Regions from separate parts of the Paenibacillus sp. GCM10027630 genome, predicted to be linked through region 4. Evidence: riboswitches for the same ligand, from Rfam matches in the RefSeq annotation. Region 4 holds a riboswitch; each other region holds the start of a gene.

Region 1 (3,210 bases), on a different contig from region 4:
TGCTGAGGAAGTTCACGCACTGCTTGAATCCGCTGGAATTGCTTCACAGTACGATACTACACGAGGCTTGGATCATGGGGCTTGGGTTATACTGAAGCATTTGTTCCCTGAAGCAGACATTCCGGTAATCACATTATCAGTGAATCCATATTTGCCGCCCGCTCAACAGTACGGCATCGGCCAAGCATTAGCAGTGCTCGCTGAACAGCGTAATATCGTCATTATTGGAAGTGGAGCCACGGTTCACAACTTCCGTAAACTGGATTTGCGCGAGCCGGACCGCGTTGACGACTGGGCCAAAGAATTCGATGATTGGATGATTCAGCACATACAAAGCTGGGATACAGCCTCGCTCTTCGACTATGAACGACTTGCTCCCCATGCCCAAGATGCTACCCCGGATCAAGAGCATTTCCTGCCTCTATTCCTGGCCATGGGTGCCGGAGACAAACACCGGAAGCCTGAGTTGATACATCAAAGCTACCAATACAGATCGCTCAGCAATATGATATTGAAATTCTGATGTCTTAGACTACCGCCATGAAGGCGGTAGTCTTTTGTGCTCTTAACGGGGCCGTCTTCGCTTGCGATACTAGTACTAGTTAGCCTTCTGATTATCAAGGTTATTCAACCTGCCTGTCTCATAATAAGGGTAATCCATATTTTGCTGTACCTTCTTAGCTATTTCAGTATTCGTTAAAGATTCAATTACATACAGCCCTAAGTCAATTGACGCCGATACTCCCCCACCGGTAAAAATATTTCCATCCCTCACCACTCTTTGCTTTACCACCTCAGAACAATACGGTACTAATAGCTCATAGGCTGATGGATTCGTTGTAGCTCTTTTTCCTTTTAGAAACCCAGCCGCACCCAAAAGCAGCGCTCCCGTACAAACGGAAATTTTATATTTTACATTCTGAGCTGTTTGCAGCCAAGCTACGAAATCCTTATCAAATTGTAATTGTCTCGTGGCCATTCCTCCCGGGATAAACAACAAGTCATAAGCAGATAGATCGGGTTGCACATGATTTATTTTTATTGTCATGCCACGATCGTCCTTAACTTCTTCGGTTGTAGAACAGAGATGCCACGACACATCATCCATTGCATTCAGCATCTTCAACCACGTAATTGCTTCGAAAAAACCACTAAAATCCAATGTTGTCATCCGATCAAATAGTACAAACGCCATTTTCATTACGAACACCTGACCTCTCGTTTTTTATAAAAGTGCGCGCTCAAAAATTTGAACTACCTCTAGAACAAAAAAAAGCACTTGATCATTGATCAAATACTTTGCCCAGGCGTACGGCCGATTATCGGTGTGCTCCCTCGTGGTTATCCACGTTTACGCCAGTAACCCACCGTTTAGTTGTTAGAAAGATTTTATATGAATTTCCCAGTTTTTTCAATATTATTTTATGCTGCCTTATTAAAAACATTATTAATAACAAATCAGAGCCCCACTGCATCTGTAAATTCATTCAGCTCGATTCGTTTTTTGCTTCTGTTTATGCTTACGTTCCCAGTCAATCCATATAGCCATCTGCAGCGCCGCTGCATCCTTGAACACTTGCGGGTCACAGCCCGTAAGCTCCTTAATCCGCTTAAGCCGGTAGATCATCGTATTCCTGTGTACATAAAGTGACTGCGCGGCTTCCTGGATGCTCATGCTGCAATTAAAAAATACATCAAGTGTCTCAATGAGAGGCTCCGGCAGCTCTCCAAGTAGCCTTTCCACAAATCTGTGTTTACTGCCCGCATCCGACTGCATAACAATTGCGCGAGGCTCGAAACCAGCGTAAGACATCATCTCGTTCTTGCCCTCCCCAAATTGCAACGCAAATTCAGCTTCCCGAAAAGCAGCAGGAATTTCAGTGCGATCCCTCGTCGGCAGAGAATACCCTATGCGAAATGAGATTCCCGAAGAATTCAGCATCTCCTTCAGCCGCTCCCTTTTATCCGCCGCTTTCTTCTCGGTAATCCCGTACAGGAGAAGGATGATTTGGTGAACGCCGCCTACGCTTGCCAAAGCCTGCCCCTCGCCGGCAATTTCCTCTATTTTTCTAACAAGCTGTTCGTTATAAGCCATGTCCTGATACGTTTCCAGAATACAGGCATAATAAGAAGGCTTTAATCGAAGGTCCAACATCTGCAAATGACCATCGACTCTATCAAAATCCGAATCCATCTTAACCAGCTCTTGCAATATGGCCTCTTTTGCGCGGTTCCGCCATTCTTGCTGGGACGTCAAAATTCTCTGATTGAGCATCAGCTCCGTTGTCATCTTAACGATTTCACCGAATTCGGAAACTTCCTCAGGCTGTCCTGTAATGCCGATAGCTCCAACAATCTGCTCCCGAAACACGATGGGGACATTAATCCCGCACAGACTTCCTTTCCAATGTCCCCGGTTCGCTTCATCAATAACAAGAGGTTTGCCCGTACGAATCGCTTCCAGCGCGCCTTCGTGCCGCTCCCCCAGTCGCTTGCTGTCACCGGAAGCAATTATTTTCCCCTCGATGTCCATCATATTGATATTGCGGTGCAAACGATGCATCGTCTCCCGCACAATGCTCTCGGCTATATCTTTGGTAAGCGTTCTTATCACCTCTATCTTTCATTGTTTATTAAATATAAAAATATGTATCGGCATCACTTTATTTTTGTTTATTATAACCAATTCATTCTGATTTGTCCTCCTATATAATAGCGGTATATGGAAAGCGCAGTTACAGCGAATTTCAGCTGGGCTGCTGATAAAAAATAGAGGAAGGCGGCGTTCCGATTGAAAATTATTATCGCTCCCGATTCTTTTAAAGGCAGCATTAGTGCAGCCGATGCCGCAGCGGCTATTGAGCAGGGCATTAAGCGGTATCTCCCGCAGGCAGATACCGTGAAAGTGCCAGTTGCCGATGGCGGAGAGGGCACGATGGACAGCCTCATCCATGCCGCAGGCGGCAGGAAAGTAGAGGCCGTCGTAACCGGCCCGATCGGTTTGCCCGTTGAAGCAGCCTACGGCCTGATAGGGCAGGAGCAGCGCGTGGCGGTAATAGAGATGGCCAGTGCATCCGGCCTCTATCTCATCACCCCCGAGCAGCGCAACCCGCTCATCGCGACCACCTACGGCACGGGCGAGTTGATCAAGCAGGCGCTGGACGCCGGCTGCCGCGAATTCATATTGGCGCTGGGCGGCAGCGCCACCAA
Region 2 (3,210 bases), on a different contig from region 4:
CGGACGGGGAGGTAAACGCTTGCCGATACCGAATATGGCTTAGCATCCGGAAACACAATATTGCGACCGTCCACCTGGACAGACACCTGGTCATTCGCCATCTTTTGATCTGCTGCGAATAGCGTCCCGGCACCTGTAAAAGACAGGAGTAAGACTAGTAAAACGGTAACACTCAACTTCATTTGGATACCCTCCTAAATATTATAGTTATTACCATCTGGAATGTTAACGGATCGAAGTCTGATCATTAGGTATCATCAAACCTTAGCCGCAGTTTCCATAGACGTTAACATTCTACAAGTACCATAAAATTCCTTTATGCAGGAGGACAAATATATAAATAATCATACGTTAAACAAACAAGACATGTGATACAAAGGGATTATCATACTTACTACATTCTTAGGAAAGGAAATAGTCAAATAATTAAGCTATAGTCTCCATTATTTCAATAGCCAGGCGGTTAATGGTTCATCATCCCAAACTTGTACTTCTATGTACCTTTCTGGTCCATAATTGCCCTGAGGATTCCATTCTTGCGGAATTCCGAATTCATTTATTACTTGATTGATCTCATTTAACGTATATATCTGCCCTCGATACTTCTTTCCATCCCCGTATCTCATCGTTGGAAATAAATCCCCATACGTAAAGCTTATGGAATCAGGATCGAATGAGGAAACTGGTATTCGAAGCTCCTTGCTCTTCTCAAACCACTCTAAGAGCCATGGACATTCACCAACAGTCATGTAATGAGGGTACCTTCGAATAGGCTTTCCACCTTTAAGAATAAATAATTCTCTTGCTTTCGTTTCAAGACTTCGACGAATTGTCAGATAGTCCATTGATCTATTACTCGCAAATCCCTTCCTCTGAATACGAATTTCGTTAAGGACTTGTTCAGCTTCTGCTGGTTCCAGATCGGATAAATTGCGAAAAGGTCCTGTTGCTTCATCAAAATAATGGCATAGAAAATCTATCATCACGAATCCTCACAATACAGTAATATACACCTGCTCAATCAGCATAATGGGTAAGATCTTTAATAAACGTAACTCTATTGTAACCACTTCTAAAAAAGTCTTTATCCTGGGATACCATGTCGATGCCTATATTTCGATAAAATGTTAATGTAGTCTCATTCATCTCATGACCTAATGTGTAAAGAATAATCTTACTTTGCTGCATCTTTTTAACTCTGTTGCAAATAGTGTTGATTAACTCCTTACCGATACCTTGACGCTGTAAATCTTTTTTTACTGCTACTCCAACTATTTCATAAAGGCCTACCTCATCGTTAAATATATATCCTGCATAGCCATGGACTGCATTGCTCTCCCCATCGTCACACGCAACATAAAATCCAATTTTATCATTTTCTCTCTTAAAGAACTCATTCCATCTGGACGGATATTTTTCTATTATGAACTTTGGAAATTGTATTCGATGTTCCATCATAATGTTTATAACATCCTCTGTGTCATTACATGTAATAAGTCGAATGTTCATCTGAGCCCCCCTATTAAGTATCTTTAATAAATATAGTCAGATTCAAGTTTGCCTGTCTGATAGTAAGGATAGTCCATTGATTTTTGTATTTTTCGTACCGTTTCTGCATCAGTAATGTATTCAAGTAAGTACAATCCCAGGTCAATCGAAGTAGCAACTTCACCACCCGTAATAACATTTCCGTCCCTAACAATTCTTGCTCTAACTACTTCTTCGCAATATGATTCGAGAATATCGTAAGCTGGAGGGTTTGTTGTTGCCCTTTTTCCAGATAAAAAACCAGCTGCCCCTAATAGTAATGCTCCTGTACAAACAGAATAAAAGCCATTTTCATTTGGAACACCTGACCTTTCTATTATGAAAACAAAAAAAGCACTTGATCATTGATCAAATACTTTGCCCAGGCGTACGGCTATTTATCTGTGTACTCCCTCATGGTTCTCCATGTTTACGCCAGTCACACACAGTATTGAGTTTAAATAATCATACACATAAATACCAATATTTTCAATAAACAATGTTCAAAACTGGATTTTTAGTTGCTTCATCTTTTACTCCAAGTATCTTTTAACGGCACGATACGGTTAAATACAAGGCGTTCACCGTTTGTATACTTCTTATCTAGGCAAAAATAGCCATGACGTAAGAATTGAAAATTCGGTTCCCGGTGGGCATGTTCTACGAAAGGTTCCATTAAAACGTCCTTTAGGGTAACCTTTGAGTCAGAATTTATCTTGGTCGTCCAATCTTCGTTATCCTTCGGGTTCTCCTGGTCAAGCAACAATTTCTCATATAGATGGATATCAGCCTTAATCGCGTGGCTCTCTGAGACCCAATGGATCGTCCCCTTTACCTTACGCCCGGCAAACCCGGTACCACTCTTCGTGAGTGGATCGTAGGTACAGTGGAGCTCTGTAATTTCACCGGTATCCCGATCCTTAATCACTTCCTCGCACCTGATGAAATACGCCCCCTTCAGCCTTACCTCGGTATTCAGGCTAAGCCGGTGAAAGCCCTTGGACGGCTGCTCCATAAAATCGTCGCGCTCAATATAGATGATTTTGGAAAAAGGAACCTCTCTACTCCCTAGCGCCTCGTTCTCGCTGTTATTTTCAATCGTTAGCAGTTCCGTGTCATTTTCCGGGTAGTTAGTAATGATGACCCTTAGAGGCTGCAAAACAGCCATGACGCTAATCGCTTTTGCTTTTAGATCTTGCCTGAGACAATGATCCAAGAGCGAAATGTCAACCGTGCTTTGGTTTCGGATGCTGCCAATCTCCTCAATAAAGCTGCGTATGCTTTCTGCCGTGAAGCCTCGTCTTCTAAGTCCTCGGATGGTAGGAAGTCTAGGATCATCCCAACCGTCTACGTGTCCTCCTTCTATCAGCTGCCTTAAGAACCGTTTACTTGTCACTACACCAGTTAAGTTCAGCCGACCGAACTCCCTTTGCCGTGGAGGCTCAGGAATCTCAAGCTCCCTCAAGACCCATTCGTACAAGGGGCGGTGATCTTTAAACTCAATAGAGCATAAAGAATACGTGATACCTTCAATCGCATCTTGGATAGGATGAGCAAAATCGTACATCGGATAGATGCACCATTCATTTCCCGTCCTGTAATGCTCAGCATGGATAATTCGATAAATAACAGGATCTCGTAGATTTAAATTGGGTGATCCCATATCGATTTTGACGCGAACAA
Region 3 (3,210 bases), on a different contig from region 4:
CATGTTTGCAGGGGATATGATTTTGACCGTAATATTGTTTGGTGCGGTTGGCGGGTTAATGTCGATATTCGGATTGATGTTGGGCCGCAAGGTAGGACATTGGGTAGGTGAATATGGCGAGGCTCTGGGTGGTGTGATCCTGCTGGCATTTGGAATCAACTTTCTGCTATAGGGGCCGTTCAAAATTGCATTTTGACTACGAACTGCCGCCTCAATCTGCATCACTCTTGAACAAGCAGTCTAAGAAGATCTCACATAAAAATTGCTGAGGATTCCATAAAACAATTCATTTGAGGTACAATAAGGGTGAGGCTCATTGCAGCCCATCTTGATGAAGAAGGCAGGGATTTCCGATGAATCGAATTTTGTTCGTTTGTACCGGCAACACCTGCCGTAGTCCGATGGCGGAAGGAATACTGCGCCGAATGTTGGAAGAACACGGTTTGCAGCATATAGAGGTCCGTTCGGCGGGAGTGGCGGCCTATGATGGGTCACCCGTATCCGGGAATGCGGCAGCCATTTTGAAGGAAAAAGGCTTTAACGAATCGTTGACCTCTTCCTCCTTAAAGGGAGCGCTGCTCGATTGGGCCGATGTGGTGCTTACAATGACATCCGGTCATAAGCAGCATGCTATTCAGCGGTTTCCTCAGTTCGTCGATAAAATTTACACGTTAAAAGAATTCGTAGATGACTCGGAAGCGGCAGACCGGCTGGTCGAGCTGGAGAGTCTGGTTGCAGAGCTTGAAGTGAAGCGGGCATTGTCTCAGCCAGTGACTGAGGAAGAGCGTGCAAGGTTACAGCTGTTGGAGCGTGGGCTTCCCGATTATGATATTGCGGACCCTTTTGGCGGCTCGGTGATGCTGTATCGGCAGTGTGCCGAAGAGATAGAGGGCTGTTTGGTCAAGCTGATTCGTAAGTTAAGCTAACTTCTTGTTTAAGGTGAACGGCGATGTGCATTATTTCATGATTTCATCGATCTTTCCGGGCTGCGAAAGGTTAGTTGCAGGCTCCGTGGGGGTTAGTATGTAACAACGTGACGGGATGAGTTTCGGCGTATTTACCGGTCGTTTCACGAATATTTTTGGGCTTTACAGAGAAAGTTATTTCCGCTATGATATAGCTTATATAGAGGGACCCGATGTAACTGGCGACGAGTGGGATTAACCACAGTGGAGCATCGGGACATACGGCCGGTCGCCTGGGCAAAGAGCATTGTTGTGCTGTACATAGCACGCAGTATGCTCTTTTTTCGTTTTTCCGACAGATTTCGGTTATAATGAAATCAACAACAATCAGGAGGCGAATCGCTTTGAAAATTGCAATTGGAGCAGATCACGCAGGAGTTCGTTTAAAAGATGAGTTGATTGGATTTATTGAGTCATTGGGTCATCAAGTGTCGGATCTTGGCTGTAATTGTACAGATTCCGTTGATTATCCGGACTATGCGATCGCTGTATGCGATCAGGTTGTATCCGGTGCAGCAGACAAAGGATTTCTTATTTGCGGAACCGGCATCGGGATGACGATTGCTGCCAATAAAGTTCCGGGTATCCGCTGTGCGTTGGTACATGATTTATTCTCCGCAAAAGCGACCAGAGAGCATAACGATACGAATGTGTTGGCCATGGGGGAACGTGTGGTTGGACCCGGCGTTGCACAGGAAATCGTGAAAATATGGCTGGAAACGGAGTTCTCTAATGGAGAGCGTCACCGTAACCGCATTGGCAAGGTAAAAGCGTTGGAAGATAAATACGCGATTCATCCGTAATCGGGCAGCCCGATGAAAGAGGTGGAGTCAATGAGCCAGACAGATCAATCAGCCAGCACTATGGATCAGGCAATTGGATTGGATTTGAGCCAAATCCGACCTTTGGCCGAGCAAGTACTGCGTGAGCTAGCTCACGTCGGAAAGCTTGAAGCGGGGCAGCTTGTTGTTATTGGGACAAGCACAAGTGAGGTGTTGGGTCAGCATATTGGCACCTCCGGCACGGAAGAGGTGGCTTCGCACCTGTTCGCCGCTGTCGAGGCCGTGCGAGCCGAGTTTGGGTTTTACCCCGCTTTTCAATGCTGTGAGCATCTGAATCGGGCATTGGTTGTGGAGCGGGAAGCAATGCGAGAGTACCGCTTGGAGCAGGTATCTGTTGTTCCGGTACCACGGGCAGGGGGATCAATGGCATCCTATGCCTATAAAAACCTTCAACAGGCTTGCGTGGTGGAATCGATACAGGCGCATGCAGGAGTGGATATCGGTGGGACTCTGATAGGTATGCATCTGAAGCCTGTAGCCGTTCCGGTACGTCCTTCCATCCGTATGATTGGCCATGCTGCTGTACAGATGGCTTATACAAGACCGAAACTAATCGGTGGGGCTCGAGCTGTCTACACAGCGGTTGCTGAAGATTCGAAGGCCCATTCGGGTAGTGCTACGAATATCGATACTTGCAGTTGACTCTTACAGTTGAGTATCTGGATCCGAGTAACGTACTTATACAATTCAAATATAATCAAGTTTACATCCTAAGGAGGAATTTATTGTGGAACAATTACGTAAGCAAGATCCTAAAATCGTTGAGGCTATGAATTTGGAGATTGGTCGTCAACGGGACAAAATTGAATTAATCGCTTCCGAAAACTTCGTGAGTGAAGCTGTGTTACAAGCAATGGGTACGGTGTTAACTAATAAATATGCCGAAGGCTACCCAGGCAAGCGTTACTATGGCGGTTGTGAGCATGTTGATATCGTTGAAGATATTGCTCGTGACCGTGCCAAAGAATTGTTCGGTGCTGAGCACGCGAACGTACAGCCCCATTCAGGCGCGCAAGCGAACATGGCGGTATATCTGGCAGCTTTGCAGCCTGGCGATACGGTTCTAGGTATGAACCTTGCGCATGGCGGTCACTTAACCCACGGAAGCCCAGTGAATGCATCCGGTATCTTGTATAACTTTGTTGCATATGGCGTTAGAGAAAGCGATGCTCATATCGATTATAATGAAGTTCGCAAATTGGCATTCAAGCATAAGCCTCGTATGATCGTGGCAGGCGCGAGCGCATACCCTCGTACTATCGATTTTGAAGCTTTGGCTTCCATCGCTAATGATGTAGGCGCCTTGTTGTTTGTTGATATGGCCCATATTGCCGGTCTTGTTGCAGCAGGCTTGCACCCGAACCCGGTTCCATACGCACATTTTGTAACAACAACTACACACA
Region 4 (3,210 bases):
AATTAAATATTGGCCAATTCTTTCAATCGAATCGAGTTCTCCTCCAGTCTCTTCATACATCTCCCTGATAACAGTTTGTATAATAGACTCGCCTTCTTCCCTATTCCCTCCAGGTAATTCCCAACCGCGAGAATGATGTCGAACAAGTACCAATTTACCTCGGTAGAAGGCGAATATCAGCACACAATTAGCTTCTTCAACTAGAGGTTCCTTTGATAGGATTATATTTTGATCGGGCAACGCACCTGGAAACTCATAATTCATTATTACCACCAACTTGTTTTTTGTTGTTTATATGTTCTTTCCCATTCTGCTCCTTACGATAAGTCAACACTCTGGATTTCGTTCTCATCTCATCATATTCACCCTCTGCGGTTGAGTCCCAAATAACCCCTCCACCTACACCATAGACCGCCAGCTGCGTATGCGTATCCACAAGAACTGTGCGAATTGCTACGTTAAACGTGATGCCTTCACCTGGTACCGCAAGCCCAATAGCACCGCAATAGATGTGTCGTGGCTCCTTTTCCAAGGATGAGATGATTTTCATAGTAGATATTTTGGGAGCCCCGGTTATAGATCCGCAAGGGAACATAGCCTGAAATACATCGAATAAGCTGCTCCCAGCTTTTGTATTCGCTTCTACGGTTGAGGTCATTTGGAACAGGGTAGGATATTCCTCGATTTCAAACAGCTTCGGAACCTTTATAGTGCCTGTCTTAGCAATTCGGCCTAAATCATTTCGAAGTAGATCTACGATCATCACATTCTCTGTCCGGTTCTTCTCGGATTCGAACAAAGCCTTTCTGCTCTCCGATTTGGGAATAGTGCCTTTCATAGGCTTTGTACGAATGACATCCCTATCCCAATGAAAGAAAAGCTCGGGTGAAACAGACAGGATCCGATAACGCCCTACATTTAAATACGCGGAATAATTAGTTTGCTGGACATCTCGCAAATCTTCGTAATAGGCAAAATCATCTCCAGTAAGTTTAGCATGCAGTCGCGTCGAATAGTTGACTTGATATGTCTCTCCTCGAGCAATCGCCTCATGAATCGTTTCAATGTTGTTTTCATATTCCACACGACTAGTGCTTTCACACCAATCTGATACGAAATACAACCCCTTCTCATTTATATCTTCTTCTATTGGTTTTTCGTAGACACCGAACCACACTAAAGGAAATTCTGCAGCAGGCTCACAAATGCTGAGATTTCTCTCGAAAGCGGGCGCGCATTCATAAGAAACATAACCAGCCACATAGAACTGCCCATCGATAGCTTCCTGTACCTTCTCGAATATCCCCTTAACGTTTTCCAATTTGTGAGTTTGCCAAACCTGCAGAGGTTTCTCAAATTTCAATCTCTTCTGATTAAAATCAATGATAATGTTGGATTCGTGTTTCACATGCTACACTCCGCTCTTATTCAATTGGTCTTACAAACCTTTATAGGAGTCTGTTTTGTATAAACTCCAAGGTTAATACCAAAGGGTACGATTTCCTCAATCCAGTTCACAGCTGAAGAAAAATCTTTGAAATAGTCCATGTATACATCCCTCCCAGAATTAAAAAAAAGCATTTGATCCACAGATCAAATACTTTGCCCAGGCGTACGGCCATATATTATGTGCTCCCTCGTGGTTCACCACGTTTACGCCAGTTACACATATTAAATTTATCCGAATCGGATATTTTATTTAAAGGTCTCGCTTTGCTTCCAGAAAAAAGTATTGGCAGATTTAGTAGCTTAAGCCCGGATAAAGCGGAAATTGTGCTGTTAAATCTTTTACCATGCTTCTTACTTTTTCATGTACTGCTTCGTCTGATGGATTTTTTAATGTCAAAGCAACGATTTTCGCAATGCTTCTCATAGCTTCCTGATCCATTCCACGGGCAGTAGCAGCCGCTGTACCAATTCGAACTCCACTTGTAATCATCGGTTTAGCAGGGTCAAAAGGAATTGCATTTTTGTTCACCGTTACCCCTACTTCATCCAACAAGTGTTCAGCATCTTTACCACTGATCTGGAGGCTGCGAAGGTCAATCAGCATCAGATGGTTATCTGTGCCTCCTGATACAAGATCGACGCCTTCAGCCAGCAGTGCTTCAGACAAGACTTTTGCATTATTAACAACGTTTTGAGCATATGTTTTAAAGGACGGTTGAAGCGCCTCGCCGAAAGCAACAGCTTTAGCAGCAATGATATGCATTAAAGGCCCGCCTTGAGTACCAGGAAATACTGCTTTATCTATCGCAGCTGCCCATGGCTTACGGCAAAGGATCATACCGCCGCGAGGACCGCGAAGCGTTTTATGAGTAGTTGTTGTTACAAAATGCGCATGTGGCACTGGATTCGGGTGCAAGCCTGCTGCAACAAGCCCAGCGATATGAGCCATGTCTACAAAGAATAACGCGCCTACATCATTGGCGATAGCAGCCAACGCTTCAAAATCGATGATGCGCGGATATGCACTGGCACCAGCCACGATCATACGAGGCTTATGCTTGAATGCCAGTTTGCGAACCTCGTTATAATCAATATGCGAATCGCTTTCTCTTACGCCATAAGGAACAAAGTTGTACAAAATTCCAGAAGAATTAACAGGGCTGCCATGAGTCAAGTGACCGCCATGCGCCAGGTTCATGCCTAGAACCGTATCACCAGCCTGCAGCGCTGCAAGATATACTGCCATGTTGGCTTGTGCGCCTGAATGGGGCTGTACGTTAGCATGCTCAGCACCAAATAATTCTTTTGCACGGTCACGCGCGATGTCCTCTACGATATCTACGTATTCGCAACCACCATAGTAACGTTTACTTGGGTAGCCTTCTGCATATTTATTGGTTAGAACCGTTCCCATCGCTTGCAGCACAGCTTCGCTAACGAAGTTCTCAGAAGCGATCAATTCGATTTTGTCGCGTTGACGGCCAATCTCCAGATTCATAGCCTCAACAATTTTGGGATCTTGTTTTCGTAATTGCTCCACAATAACGTTCTCCTTAGAATAGGTTGGTTAGTTTTGGGTCTATATTAAAGCAGCATGCTTCGAACGAGCAATTTTTGTCGCTTCCACCATATTGCGTAAAGAAGCAGCAGTCTCTTCGAGTCCGCGTGTTTTTAGCCCGCAATCCGGATTAATCCAGAATAGCTTGGGATCCAACACACGCAAGGCGCGTTCAATCATGCTCGTCATCTCCTCCACACTCG

The links. A riboswitch is a leader RNA that binds a small molecule or an ion and turns the genes downstream of it on or off. The one in region 4 is predicted to bind ZMP and ZTP.
Region 1: it holds a riboswitch for ZMP and ZTP, as region 4 does, so the genes downstream of both, ACFQ0C_RS34890 (DJ-1/PfpI family protein) here and pabB (aminodeoxychorismate synthase component I) in region 4, are expected to answer to the same signal.
Region 2: it holds a riboswitch for ZMP and ZTP, as region 4 does, so the genes downstream of both, ACFQ0C_RS34380 (DJ-1/PfpI family protein) here and pabB (aminodeoxychorismate synthase component I) in region 4, are expected to answer to the same signal.
Region 3: it holds a riboswitch for ZMP and ZTP, as region 4 does, so the genes downstream of both, rpiB (ribose 5-phosphate isomerase B) here and pabB (aminodeoxychorismate synthase component I) in region 4, are expected to answer to the same signal.

The regions. Positions count from the first base shown of each region.
Region 1 is NZ_JBHTGY010000094.1:2,435-5,644, reverse strand. It holds gene ACFQ0C_RS34895 (DODA-type extradiol aromatic ring-opening family dioxygenase) at 1-523, shown strand, start outside; gene ACFQ0C_RS34890 (DJ-1/PfpI family protein) at 599-1,201, opposite strand; ZMP/ZTP riboswitch at 1,295-1,374, opposite strand; gene ACFQ0C_RS34885 (CdaR family transcriptional regulator) at 1,484-2,614, opposite strand; gene ACFQ0C_RS34880 (glycerate kinase family protein) at 2,792-3,210, shown strand, end outside.
Region 2 is NZ_JBHTGY010000092.1:22,385-25,594, reverse strand. It holds gene ACFQ0C_RS34395 (stalk domain-containing protein) at 1-182, opposite strand, end outside; gene ACFQ0C_RS34390 (hypothetical protein) at 444-983, opposite strand; gene ACFQ0C_RS34385 (GNAT family N-acetyltransferase) at 1,018-1,509, opposite strand; gene ACFQ0C_RS34380 (DJ-1/PfpI family protein) at 1,533-1,865, opposite strand; ZMP/ZTP riboswitch at 1,901-1,980, opposite strand; gene ACFQ0C_RS34375 (glutamine--tRNA ligase/YqeY domain fusion protein) at 2,054-3,210, opposite strand, start outside.
Region 3 is NZ_JBHTGY010000057.1:84,655-87,864, forward strand. It holds gene ACFQ0C_RS28150 (manganese efflux pump MntP) at 1-172, shown strand, start outside; gene ACFQ0C_RS28155 (low molecular weight protein arginine phosphatase) at 354-926, shown strand; ZMP/ZTP riboswitch at 1,131-1,211, shown strand; gene rpiB (ribose 5-phosphate isomerase B) at 1,310-1,768, shown strand; gene ACFQ0C_RS28165 (TIGR01440 family protein) at 1,799-2,449, shown strand; gene glyA (serine hydroxymethyltransferase) at 2,535-3,210, shown strand, end outside.
Region 4 is NZ_JBHTGY010000040.1:34,793-38,002, forward strand. It holds gene ACFQ0C_RS21625 (NUDIX domain-containing protein) at 1-264, opposite strand, end outside; gene pabB (aminodeoxychorismate synthase component I) at 254-1,408, opposite strand; ZMP/ZTP riboswitch at 1,598-1,676, opposite strand; gene glyA (serine hydroxymethyltransferase) at 1,742-2,989, opposite strand; gene metE (5-methyltetrahydropteroyltriglutamate--homocysteine S-methyltransferase) at 3,029-3,210, opposite strand, start outside.